3 regions of the Peribacillus sp. FSL P2-0133 genome follow, and region 3 is predicted to be linked to each of the others. Evidence: riboswitches for the same ligand, from Rfam matches in the RefSeq annotation. Region 3 holds a riboswitch; each other region holds the start of a gene.
What was found. A riboswitch is a leader RNA that binds a small molecule or an ion and turns the genes downstream of it on or off. The one in region 3 is predicted to bind S-adenosylmethionine.
Positions count from the first base shown of each region.

Region 1: it holds a riboswitch for S-adenosylmethionine, as region 3 does, so the genes downstream of both, metK (methionine adenosyltransferase) here and MKY17_RS11650 (Na+/H+ antiporter NhaC family protein) in region 3, are expected to answer to the same signal.
Region 2: it holds a riboswitch for S-adenosylmethionine, as region 3 does, so the genes downstream of both, mmuP (S-methylmethionine permease) here and MKY17_RS11650 (Na+/H+ antiporter NhaC family protein) in region 3, are expected to answer to the same signal.

Region 1 is NZ_CP150254.1:5,178,971-5,183,260, forward strand. It holds gene MKY17_RS24925 (gamma carbonic anhydrase family protein) at 1-181, shown strand, start outside; gene metK (methionine adenosyltransferase) at 711-1,904, opposite strand; SAM riboswitch class I at 2,068-2,229, opposite strand; gene pckA (phosphoenolpyruvate carboxykinase (ATP)) at 2,660-4,246, shown strand.
Region 2 is NZ_CP150254.1:3,266,599-3,270,888, reverse strand. It holds gene MKY17_RS15565 (ring-cleaving dioxygenase) at 1-465, shown strand, start outside; gene MKY17_RS15560 (alpha/beta hydrolase) at 465-1,073, shown strand; gene MKY17_RS15555 (flavin reductase family protein) at 1,092-1,700, shown strand; SAM riboswitch class I at 1,940-2,042, shown strand; gene mmuP (S-methylmethionine permease) at 2,124-3,512, shown strand; gene mmuM (homocysteine S-methyltransferase) at 3,509-4,290, shown strand, end outside.
Region 3 is NZ_CP150254.1:2,432,083-2,436,372, forward strand. It holds gene hutG (formimidoylglutamase) at 1-743, shown strand, start outside; gene MKY17_RS11640 (hypothetical protein) at 1,031-1,186, shown strand; gene MKY17_RS11645 (SOS response-associated peptidase) at 1,247-1,918, shown strand; SAM riboswitch class I at 2,207-2,314, shown strand; gene MKY17_RS11650 (Na+/H+ antiporter NhaC family protein) at 2,505-3,821, shown strand; gene MKY17_RS11655 (hypothetical protein) at 3,938-4,108, opposite strand; gene MKY17_RS11660 (chromate transporter) at 4,105-4,290, opposite strand, start outside.

The DNA.
Region 1 (4,290 bases), 2.7 Mb from region 3:
CATCGGTGCCGGCAGTCTCGTTCCCCAAGGTAAAGTCATACCACCGAACATGTTGGCATTCGGACGTCCAGCTAAAGTCATTCGCGAAATCAACGAAGAAGATCGCCAGGATATGGAACGCATCGTACGTGAATACGCCGAAAAAGGCCAATACTATAAAACGGCCGAACGAATAAAATGAATTGACTGAAAGTTACGAGTATTGTACTGAAACTCACGAGTAAACGTTCCAAACTCACGAGTAAACCGCTCTAATTCACGAGTAATTGCTACAAACTCACGAGTAAACCGCTCTAACTCACGAGTAAATGGCTCTAATTCACGAGTAAGGCTAAAAACTCACGAATAAACTACTCTAACTCACGAGTAAACGGCTCTAATTCACGAGTAAAGCTACAAACTCACGAGTAAATGGCTCTAATTCACGAGTAAACCGCTCTAACTCACGAGTAATTGCTACAAACTCACGAGTAAACTACTCTAACTCACGAGTAAATGGCTCTAATTCACGAGTAAACCGCTCTAACTCAAGAGTAAACCGCTCTAACTCACTCGTAGTTGACCCAAACAAACTTGTAAATGCCCCTTACTCACGGCGTATTGCACGTAAGTTGAATTTCTTTGGGATTTCTTGAATTATTCCCGGTGAAGGCAAAATCAATCCATAAAAAAGGTGCCCCGCTAATTGCGGGACACCTTTTTTATATGGATTACGCTTGAGCTTTTAATGTTTCTGCTTTGTCCGTGCGTTCCCATGGAAGATCTACATCTGTACGGCCAAAGTGTCCGTAGGCAGCTGTTTGTTTGTAGATCGGGCGACGAAGGTCAAGCATTTTGATGATACCTGCTGGACGAAGGTCGAAGTTAGCGCGAACTAGGTCAACAAGGACTTCTTCGCTAACTGTACCAGTTCCGAACGTATCAATTGAGATAGATACTGGCTCTGCCACACCAATTGCGTATGCCAATTGAACTTCAGCTTTGTCGGCAAGGCCGGCTGCCACGATGTTTTTCGCAACGTAACGAGCAGCGTATGCAGCAGAACGGTCAACTTTAGTAGCATCCTTACCAGAGAATGCACCGCCGCCGTGACGAGCGTATCCGCCGTAAGTATCAACGATGATTTTACGTCCAGTAAGACCAGCATCTCCTTGAGGTCCGCCAATTACGAAACGGCCAGTCGGGTTGATGAAGTACTTAGTATCGGCATCGATCAATTCAGCTGGAACGACTGCTTTGATTACATGTTCTTTTAGATCGGCTTGAATTTGTTCAAGCGTAATTTCTGCATCATGTTGTGTAGAGATAACGATCGTATCTACACGTACAGGAACGTTATTTTCATCATATTCCACAGTTACCTGTGTTTTACCATCAGGGCGTAAGTAAGCAAGAGTTTCATCTTTACGAACTTGTGCTAAGCGGAATGAAAGTTTATGTGCCAATGAAATCGGAAGCGGCATAAGCTCTTCTGTTTCATTACAAGCAAATCCGAACATAAGACCTTGGTCCCCTGCACCGATTGCATCGATTTCTTCCTCTGACATGTTTCCTTCACGAGCTTCCAATGCTTTATCGACACCAGCTGCGATATCGGCAGACTGCTCATCAATGGAACTTAACACGGCACAAGTTTCAGCATCGAAACCGTATTTCGCACGTGTATAGCCAATTCCTTTAATCGTATCACGAACGATACGCGGAATATCCACGTAAGCGGACGTTGTAATTTCACCAGCAACAAGTACAAGACCTGTAGTTACGCTAGTTTCACACGCAACACGTGCATTTGCATCCTTAGCTAGGATAGCATCTAAAATGGAATCTGAAATCTGGTCACAAATTTTGTCCGGATGGCCCTCTGTAACAGATTCAGAAGTAAATAGACGTTTCTTTGACATCATATTTCCTCCTTGGAAGTTAGTATGTTGCAGGCAAAAGCCTGATTTTTACGGAACTCGTTTCCCTCATTAGTTTCAACTATAGACACAGAATTACTTATAAAAAACACAAAAACCTTCCCTGGCAAATGAGGAAAGGTTTAACATTCTGTCTTCTATCCTTTCACTCTTATCGTTCAAGGGTTTTTACCTTGCTCAGGTTAGCACCATCACCACTATTCCTTGAAGACCTTCGCTTTATTTTCGGCGATCGATCTTGGAGTCAAGTTCAATATGGCAGGTTGCTGGGTTTCAAAGGGCCTGTCCCTCCACCAACTCGGGATAAGAGAATCCGTACAATTTAAGATATTATCGTATCTGGCTGGAACTTGTCAATGCTTTTCTAAAAAGAACATTTCCACCCAGAATGGCGTTCATTTGAAAAAACATGTTGATACAACGTCCTAGAAGGGTTTACAATGCAAAATACGAATAGAAATGTTGTAAATTGCCATTAATAATAATGTAAAGAGCATCCGAAAAGAAACGACATCCTGACTTTCCCTTTAGACATATATTGCTTACTTACTTCCTATTAAAATAAAATTTTCTTCATGAAAGTTTATGCGATTATCCTGAATCGGTTCCTGCCGGATTAAAATGATTAACGCAACCAACTGAAAATAATCACAAATTAAAAGAAATAGTATAGACTAATTAGATGAATGTGTTATACTAATTGTAATCTAAAAACTTAAACAAAGGAAGGTATCTCATATATGAATTCTGTAGACGTTTCTAATGAGTTACACCAATTATTAACAGGAAACAATGTGCAAACTCAACTTTCAGTTCCTCAATTGGTCGAAAAAGTATTAAGCAGAAATGAAGGCGTTCTAACTTCAACCGGTGCGGTAAAAGCTGAAACTGGCAAATATACAGGTCGTTCACCTAAAGATAAATATATCGTTGAAGAAGCATCAGTTAAAGATAAAATCGATTGGGGTTCAGTGAACCAGCCAATTTCCGAAGATGTGTTCAATAAACTATATAATAAAGTAGTTGACTACCTAAAAGCAAAAGAAGAGATTTTTGTTTTTAAAGGTTTCGCTGGTGCAGACGAATCATCACGTCTTCCTATCCGTGTTATTAATGAATATGCTTGGCATAACCTTTTCGCCCATACGTTGTTCATCCGTCCAAACGAAGAGGAACTGAGAGGTCACGAAGCTGAATTCACAATCCTTTCTGCACCTAACTTCAAAGCAGACCCGGAAGTTGATGGAACTGCATCCGAAACTTTCATCATCGTTTCATTTGAACGCCGTACCATCCTGATCGGCGGAACGGAATATGCAGGAGAAATGAAAAAATCGATCTTCTCGATCATGAACTACTTACTTCCAGAGGCTGGAATCCTTCCAATGCATTGCTCTGCTAACGTAGGACGTGAAGGGGACGTCGCTTTATTCTTCGGACTGTCCGGTACAGGCAAAACGACTTTGTCTGCAGACACTAGCCGTAAACTGATTGGCGATGACGAGCACGGCTGGTCTTCTAACGGCGTATTCAATATCGAAGGCGGCTGCTATGCTAAAACGATCAACCTTTCACGTGAAAAAGAACCACAAATTTTCGATGCGATCCGTTTCGGTGCCGTACTGGAAAATGTTGTTGTTGATCCGGATACACGTGAAGCGAACTATGATGACAGTTCATTGACTGAAAACACTCGTGCTGCTTACCAAATGCAAGCGATCGATAACATCGTGAACCCAAGTATTGCAGGACACCCAAATACAATCATTTTCTTGACAGCTGATGCTTCAGGCGTTCTGCCTCCAATCAGCAAGCTTTCCAAAGAACAGGCAATGTTCCACTTCCTAAGCGGATACACTAGTAAATTGGCTGGTACTGAAAGAGGCGTAACTTCACCGGAAGCTACATTCTCCACTTGCTTCGGTTCACCATTCTTACCGCTTCCAGCTACACGCTATGCTGAGATGCTTGGTGATAAAATTGACGAGCACAATGCAAAGGTATACCTTGTCAACACTGGATGGACTGGCGGTGCATACGGAACTGGAAGCCGTATGAAACTTGCTTACACTCGTGCAATGGTACAAGCTGCACTTGAAGGTGAATTAGCGAACATCGAAACGATCAAAGATGATATCTTCGGTTTGGATATCCCGCTTCATGTTCCTGGTGTTCCTGATGAAGTGCTTCAACCAATCAAGACTTGGGCAGATCCTGCAGCTTATAAAGAAGCAGCAACAGACCTTGCCGCTCAATTCCGTGCAAACTTCAAGAAATTCAAAAGCGTTCCAAGTGAAATCGAGGAACTTGGCGGACCGACAGCTTAATAAATTTTACACAAAAGGACCAAGCTCTTGCTTGGTCCTTTCTG
Region 2 (4,290 bases), 830 kb from region 3:
GAACCGTTCAAAACGATGGAACTCTTAGAGAAAGTGATGGGCCTGCAAAAAATTGGGGAAGAGGGCGATTACATCCGCTTCAAATCCACATCGGACATCGGAAATTTGATAGATGTTAAAAAAACGGTGTTGCCAAATGGGAAAATCGGAGTGGGAACCGTCCATCATATTGCATGGCGTGCAATCGATAATGAAGATCATAAAGAATGGAGGGAGCATATCGCCAACCATGGCTATGGTGTGACACCCTTTACAGACCGTCAATACTTCGATGCCATTTATTTCAGGGAAGATGGAGGCATACTTTTTGAAGTTGCCACAGATCCACCTGGCTTCGCTCATGATGAAACGAAGGAAACGATGGGCAGTAAATTAATGCTGCCGCCATGGCTGGAAGAAAAAAGGGAGATCATGGAGAAAACGTTACTGCCGGCAGTGCCGAGAGTACTGGAGGAGGATAAATGATGAAGCATATTTTTCAAAAAGGAAGTAATCCAGAAGCGCCATTGCTTTTGCTTTTACATGGCACTGGAGGAACGGAAACAGATCTCTTGCCATTAGCGGAAATGGTTTCACCGGGCTCATCCGTATTGAGCGTACGGGGAAATGTACTTGAAAACGGAATGCCTCGTTTTTTCCGCCGGTTATCCGAAGGGGTTTTTGATGAAGAAGATTTGATCTTTCGTACGAAGGAGCTTTATGACTTCTTGGAATCAGCGTCCAAAAAATATGACTTCGACCGTGAAAGAGTGGTAGCATTAGGTTATTCCAATGGTGCAAATATAGCGGCAAGTTTGCTGTTCCATTTCGAAGGGGCATTACAAGGAGCGATTCTTCATCACCCTATGGTGCCTAGACGAGGGATTGCATTGCCGTCCCTTTCGGATATACCTGTATTTATCGCTGCAGGTAAAAACGATCCGATTTGCCCGGCAGCAGAAACTGATGAACTTAATCAACTTTTACTGCAAGCTGGTGCTACAGTGGATGTTCAGTGGGAAAATTACGGTCATCAGCTAACACGTTCAGAGGTTGAGGCAGCGGGTTCATGGTTTCAAAAGAACTTTTTATAAGAATGAGAGGGAATGAAGATGATTTCTGTTAATCCTGAAAGTCTGACTGAACGGGATAATTATAAGTTTTTAACTGGAAGCATTATACCGAGACCTATAGCACTCGTTACGACACAATCCGAAACCGGTACAATCAATATAGCGCCGTTCAGCTTTTTTAACATAGTCAGTTCAAATCCTCCGATGATTTCCATTTCTGTTCAACGGAAAGAAGGGGTTTCAAAGGACACGGCACGAAATGCAATTCAAACAGGTGAATTCGTTGTTCATATCACTGATGAGAATAATGTAGCTGATGCAAATCGAACGGCCAAGGAACTCCCATCCGACGAAAGTGAATTGGGTCTTACCGATTTCACGCCGGCTGTTAGTGATAAGGTATCCGTACCAGGATTGCAAGAAGCGAAGGTACGCTTTGAATGTACATTAGAGCAGGCGATACCATTGGCAGGTTCCCAGAATAAACCTGGTTGTGATTTATTGATAGGGAAAATAGTCTGCTATCATATCGAGCAAGATATTTACCATAATGGAAGAATTGACCAAAACGGGCTAAAACCTGTAGCAAGATTAGCGGGTCATACTTATACAAAACTAGGGGAATTATTTGAAATAGAACGTCCTTAAGTGAAAAGAAAGAATAAATGGCGTCATCTTTTTAAGATGGCGTCATTTTTTAAAATCAAAATTACCCGGTTAGCTTTATCTGCAATTTTAATGTGGTAAGCGACTGTTCCAAAAACGAGCAACCATATCATATTTATGCCGCCGGTGCCATGATCGTTAGAATTTTAAAGGAAGTCTTTACAATCCGAAACAAAACTTGACAATTTTTTCATAGATTGATAAAGTTATAAAAAAATAATTTCTTATCCAGAGAGGTGGAGGGACTGGCCCTATGAAACCTCAGCAGCAGGTCTACAAAGACACTGTGCTAATTCCAGGGGGTGAAACCTTGATAGATAAGACCGTACGTGTTTATTTGTCAGTAACGCACTCTTTTAGAGTGCGTTTTCGTTTTTTCTGGATCCAAGATTAAGGAGAGTAAGAATGGAGAACAAAAGAAAACATGATTTTCAAAGGGAAATGCAAGCACGGCATATAATAATGCTATCGCTTGGCGGGGTGATTGGAACTGGTTTATTCTTAAGTTCGGGTTATACGATTCAACAGGCTGGCCCATTCGGCACCATCCTTTCGTATCTGATTGGAGCTTTAGTGGTTTATCTAGTCATGCTATGTCTTGGTGAACTGGCAGTACATATGCCCGAGACAGGCGCGTTTCATAGCTACGCAGCCAAATACATCGGACCAGGGACAGGGTATACAGTAGCCTGGTTGTATTGGCTAACCTGGACTGTTGCACTAGGTTCGGAATTTACGGCTGCAGGATTGTTGATGCAGCGATGGTTTCCATCAATCAATGTCTGGATATGGAGTGCTCTATTTGCCATATTGGTCTTGGCTTTAAATGCGTGGACCGTTAAGTTTTTCGCTGAATCCGAATTCTGGTTTGCGTCTATAAAGGTATTTGCTATTGTGATATTTATTATTCTGGGAGCTGCAGCAATGGTAGGTTTTATTCCAATAATTAATTCACAATCAGCTCCGTTATTATCCAATTTTACAAGTGCAGGTTTATTTCCGAATGGTGCTTTTGCCATTCTAATGACGATGCTCGCGGTGAATTTCGCATTTTCTGGAACTGAATTAATCGGAATTGCAGCTGGAGAAACAGTGAACCCAGAAAAAACGATACCAAAGGCAATCCGTATGACATTATGGAGATTGATTATCTTTTTTGTAGGAACCATTGTTGTATTATCCGCATTATTGCCTATTTCGGATGCAAGCGTACTAGAGAGCCCCTTTGTTGCAGTTCTCGAACGAATTGGAGTGCCGTATGCAGCGGATATTATGAACTTTGTTATATTAACTGCCATTTTGTCTGCTGCAAATTCAGGATTATATGCATCATCCAGAATGCTTTGGTCGCTTGCAGATAAGAAAACAATATCACCCATATTTGCAAAATTGACAAAACGGGGTGTTCCGATAAATGCAGTTTTTTTCAGTATGTTGGGAGGTGGTTTAGCCCTTTTCTCGAGTATTATTGCACCGGATACTGTATATATAGTGCTTGTATCCATTTCTGGACTAGCCGTGGTAGTAGTTTGGATGAGTATTAGCGCGTCACAGTTTCTATTTCGCAGACGATTTATAAACGAAGGAAATTCAGTAAATGATTTGGCTTATCATACACCATTATATCCACTCATACCAATCGTTTCTTTTTTGCTATGTCTTGCTTCTTGCATAGGAATTGCATTTGATCCTACACAACGAATTGCACTATATTGTGGCATTCCTTTTATTTTGTTTTGCTATGGAAGTTATTATCTGACACAAACTATAAAGAAAAAGAGGAGTAGAACATGAAGAATAAAATTAGCCCAATTGACGCAATATTACGAGATCATTCAGTCATGATTTTGGACGGGGCTCTAGCTACAGAGCTTGAAAGGCATGGGTGCGATTTGGACGATCCCCTGTGGTCTGCACGTGTATTACTTGAAAATCCAGAAGTGATTTATCAAGTTCACTCTGACTACTTTCGGGCTGGTGCTGACTGTGCGATAACGGCAAGCTACCAAGCAACAGTTGAAGGTTTCGCCCTCCGCGGAATACAAGAGGAAGAGGCTTTGGAACTAATCCGGAAAACGGTTTTACTTGCAAGGGAAGCAAGAGATGAATTTTGGAAGGAAGAAGAATATCAAACGATTAGACCTAAGCCATTGGTTGCTGCATCGGTTGGACCATATGGGGCTTACCTTGCAGATGGTTCAGAGTATGTAGGAAACTATGGTGTTTCAGATGAAACTTTAACTGCATTTCATCGCTCGCGAATATCTGCTTTGATTGAAGCCGGTGCTGACATTTTAGCATTTGAAACGATACCTTCCCTGCAAGAAGCAAAAGTATTGCATTCATTATTGAAAGATTACCCAGAGGTCTATGCTTGGCTATCCTTTTCATTGAAAAATGAAAAAGCGATTAGTGACGGTACATTGCTTGAGGAGTGTACCAGATTGTTTGGGGACAGTGAGCAAATTGCAGCAATCGGCATCAACTGTGCGCCTGTATCAGGTATCACGGAAGCCATACAGGTGTTGCGTTCAAACACGCATAAACCAATTATAGTTTATCCGAATTCTGG
Region 3 (4,290 bases):
ATCATATTAGGCAGTCATTGGCAAAATTACCCTGCCATTTACCCTCCCAAACCGAGCTGGTGGATGCTGGCGATGTAATATGTGAAGGTACAGAGATGGAGGCCGCCCAATCCCAACTGGGATCGGCTGTTACCCGGATACTGGAGAGTAAAGCGATTCCTATCATACTTGGGGGAGGGCACGAAACCCTGTATGGCCATTATCTTGGGATTAGGAAATCCATTGGACCCAAAGCTAGATTGGGGATCATTAATATTGACGCTCACTTTGATATGAGGCCTTATGAAAAAGAAAGTTCATCAGGAACGATGTTTAAGCAGATTTTGGACGAAGATCAAAGTTGTGGCTATTTATGTATCGGAATTCAGAAGCAGGGGAATACGAAGGCACTGTTTGAAACTGCCGAGAGAAGTAAGGTTGACTACATTTTGGAAGAAGATTTATCATTGAACGAAATGGATGAAACTAAGCGGCGGATAAATGATTTCGCTAAGGAATATGACTACATTATTCTTACATTATGTACAGACGTTATTGATTCAGCCTACGCACCTGGGGTAAGTGCTCCATCGCCGTTTGGACTGAATCCGAAATTGGTCCGTGCCATTATCAGGCATATCGTATCGAATGAAAAGATCCTCTCCTTTGATATCTCGGAAGTGAATCCTTCGTTGGACGAAAATAATAAAACCGTTACATTGGCAGCACATTTAATAAATGAGGTTTTACTGCATTTTAAATAATGAATGGCTTTCCTCAATGCCATCTCCTTAATCAATTATCGGTATTGAAGCGAAAAACCTTTGACAGATCCTGACTGTCCATGAATCATTCATGGACAGTCTTTTTTTGCCGCCTATCAAGGATTTATGGTCCCGGGCATTGTTCGACTAACCCTTTAAAGTGTAAAGGAACCTCCATGCGGCCTCTTCATTAGAAGATTAACCATGACTCTGCCATAGTTCAATACTGATACTTGTGGGTTTTTGGTTTATAATAACAACCATCTAGCCTTTTGAGGGGGGATTCCATGAAGGAATATAAAGTAACGGTAAGGAATGGCAGTACCTTAATTTTGTCGGAAATCATTAAAGCTGAAGATGAAAGAGAAGTCCTTGGCACCCTTTTGATTTCCAGCGAATTATTTAATCAACCATTTACCGACATCAGGATTTTAGAACGCTGATTTGTGCCTTCCCGTTCCATTTGTTACACTGTAATAAATCTTAATACGGTAGGCGATATTATGTGTGGACGTTTCACCCTTTTCACTGACATTGAAGAAATAAAAGATCGGTTTGATATTCAAGGATCATTTGATGAGGAATACCAATTCAGCTACAATATTGCTCCCTCCCAATCCGTGCTATCCGTCATTAATGACGGGGCAATGAACCGACTTGGATATCTTCGGTGGGGACTCATTCCTTTCTGGGCAAAAGACGAAAAAGTGGGCTATAAAATGATCAATGCCAGAGCGGAAACCATTGCAGAGAAAGCTAGCTTTAAGAATGCGTATAAGAAGAAGAGATGCTTGATAATCGCTGACTCATTTTATGAATGGAAGAAGACACCAGAAAGAAAAATACCGATGCGAATAAAACTGAAGAATCATGCTCCATTTGGAATGGCCGGTATATGGGAATCCTGGAAATCCCCTGAAGGCCGCAGCATCTACACGTGCTCCGTTATAACAACCGTTCCTAATGAGCTGATGACCAGCATTCATGATCGCATGCCTGTAATCCTTAATCCAGAAGATGAAAAAGATTGGTTGAATCCATCCATTAATGATCCTGCATATCTGCAGCAGTATTTAAAGTCATTCGATTCGGAACTAATGGAAGCTTTTGAGGTATCGACTGATGTGAACTCGACTAAAAAAAATTCACCTAACCTAATACAACAAATTTGCTGAGAGGTCATTAGACCTCTTTTTATATTAATTCCGTCCCGATAAATATCATAGAAGACTCATTGTACTGATTAACTGCACATTTCAAGATCTCTTATTAATCAGTAAGAAGTGCATGTGAATACTTTAAAACTAAACCTTGCGAAAATAGACAAAATGCTGTACTCTTATATTTGCTTTTCAAAACGACTTCGATGTCACTTTCACAAACTAAGATGGTTTCAGCAAGCTTCCAGCCTGGTACTTTTCTGACAGGCATCGTAATATTTTATAAATTATATAATTTTGATCTTCTTATCAAGAGAGACGGAGGGACTGGCCCGAAGATGTCTCGGCAGCGGACTTAATAGGAGTGCTGTGCCAAATCCAGCAGGCTGATTTTCGCCTGAAAGATAAGGAGGGTGTTTTTTATAAATTAAAAGACCTCTTCTTGTTGTTTAATAGAAGGGGTCTTTTTTATGCTGACAGTTTTTTTAGCTATAGCTCCATGAATGGGTAATCAAGTTCAAATTGGTGTTATTTGCGAAAACTGTTAAAAGAATAAAAGCTATGACACATGTCATGGGAAAAATAAAAAGAGGTGTACATCATGAGTGCAAACAATAAAGGGAATCCATGGGCTTTGATTCCATTTGTCGTATTTTTAATTTTATTTATAGGGTCCGGAATCGTCACTAAAGATTTTTATTCATTTCCGGTGATTGTAGCAATTTCTATTGCATCAGCAGCTGCATTGGCAATGAATCGGAAAGAAAGTTTCAATCAAAAGGTTGATATTTTCTGTAAAGGTGCCGGTGACGCCAATATTATGTTAATGGTTATCATTTTCCTTTTAGCCGGCGCTTTTGCCGAAGTTGCAAATGGCATGGGGGCAGTTGAATCAACGGTGAATCTTGCCTTAGCCGTTTTTCCGCAAAATCTTTTAATGGTAGGGATATTCATTATCGCTTGTTTTATTTCTCTATCTATGGGGACTAGCATGGGAACGATTGTAGCCCTAGCACCTATCGGGGTGGGAATTAGCGAGCAAACCGATATTTCGCTTGCCTTTTCAATGGCTGCCGTTATTGGTGGTGCGATGTTTGGAGATAACCTATCCTTCATTTCAGATACGACAATCGCTGCAGTTCGAACACAGGGAACGAAAATGAAGGATAAGTTTAAGGTGAATTTTTTCATCGTTTTACCTGCGGCCATCATCACATGTGCCATTCTTGGAATTTTAACGATGGGTGAACAAGCCGACATCACCCAAAATTCTTATAATTGGGTGAAGATTCTTCCATACCTTTGCGTATTGATCACTGCATTGGCAGGAGTCAATGTGTTCCTGGTCCTTTCTATCGGAATTGTATTTGCCGGAATAATCGGCTTGGCGGATGGAAGTTATCAACCGTTGGGTGTCATTCAAAAAGTTGGTGAAGGAATGGCGGGAATGTATGAAATATCCTTCCTTGCCATTTTAATTGCAGGTATGGTTGCTGTAATCAAACATAATGGTGGCATCGATTATCTACTCCACCTCGTGACCCGAAATAGCAAATCAAAAAAAGGGGCGGAATTCAGCATTGCCGGGCTTGTTGGTTTGACGAACCTTTCAACGGCAAATAACACGATTTCGATTATCATTGCCGGGCCACTTGCCAAAAATATTGCTGAAAAGTATGGGATTGATCCGCGTAAATCGGCGAGCTTACTTGACGTTTTTGCCTGTTGTATCCAAGGGTTGATTCCATATGGGGCACAGCTGCTTGTTGCAGCAGGAGTAGCAAAGATTTCACCGATAAGCATCTTGCCGTATTCATATTACCCAATACTAATTGGATTTTGTGGAGTCGTTGCCATCTTGATTGGTTTTCCACGGTTTCGGCCTGGAGAAGATGTAGCGAAGAAACGTACTTCTTAAAATGAGAATAGGTAATGAAAAACACCCTGGATCATTGGATACAGGGTGTTTTCTGTATGATCGAAATACTAAAACATAAGCATAAAAATTATTCAGAAGTCACCCTCGCTCTTATTTCAGAATAAGTGTCCTAAACTAATCAAGGCCGTCTTCATCTGACCTGAAAATACCAATTCATCTGTTTGATATTTCTTTAATTTATGATAGACAAATTTTTTCCATAACCAAAATAACTGTGCTTCTTTCCGGTCCATATTGATAATGGTTTTGCGTGAGGCATTTGTCATGAATAGAGGACAACACCAACTAAACCAGAAAGAATAATTACATAGGCTGGGTGCCAGCGTAATTTCATTAGGGCAAATAACGATAATCCAAAAACGAGTAATAAGCTAATCGTATGCCATGAAAAGTTCGGGGCTATCATATGATTGGAAAGTGCTAAACTGATTGCTGCAAAGAGGATTAA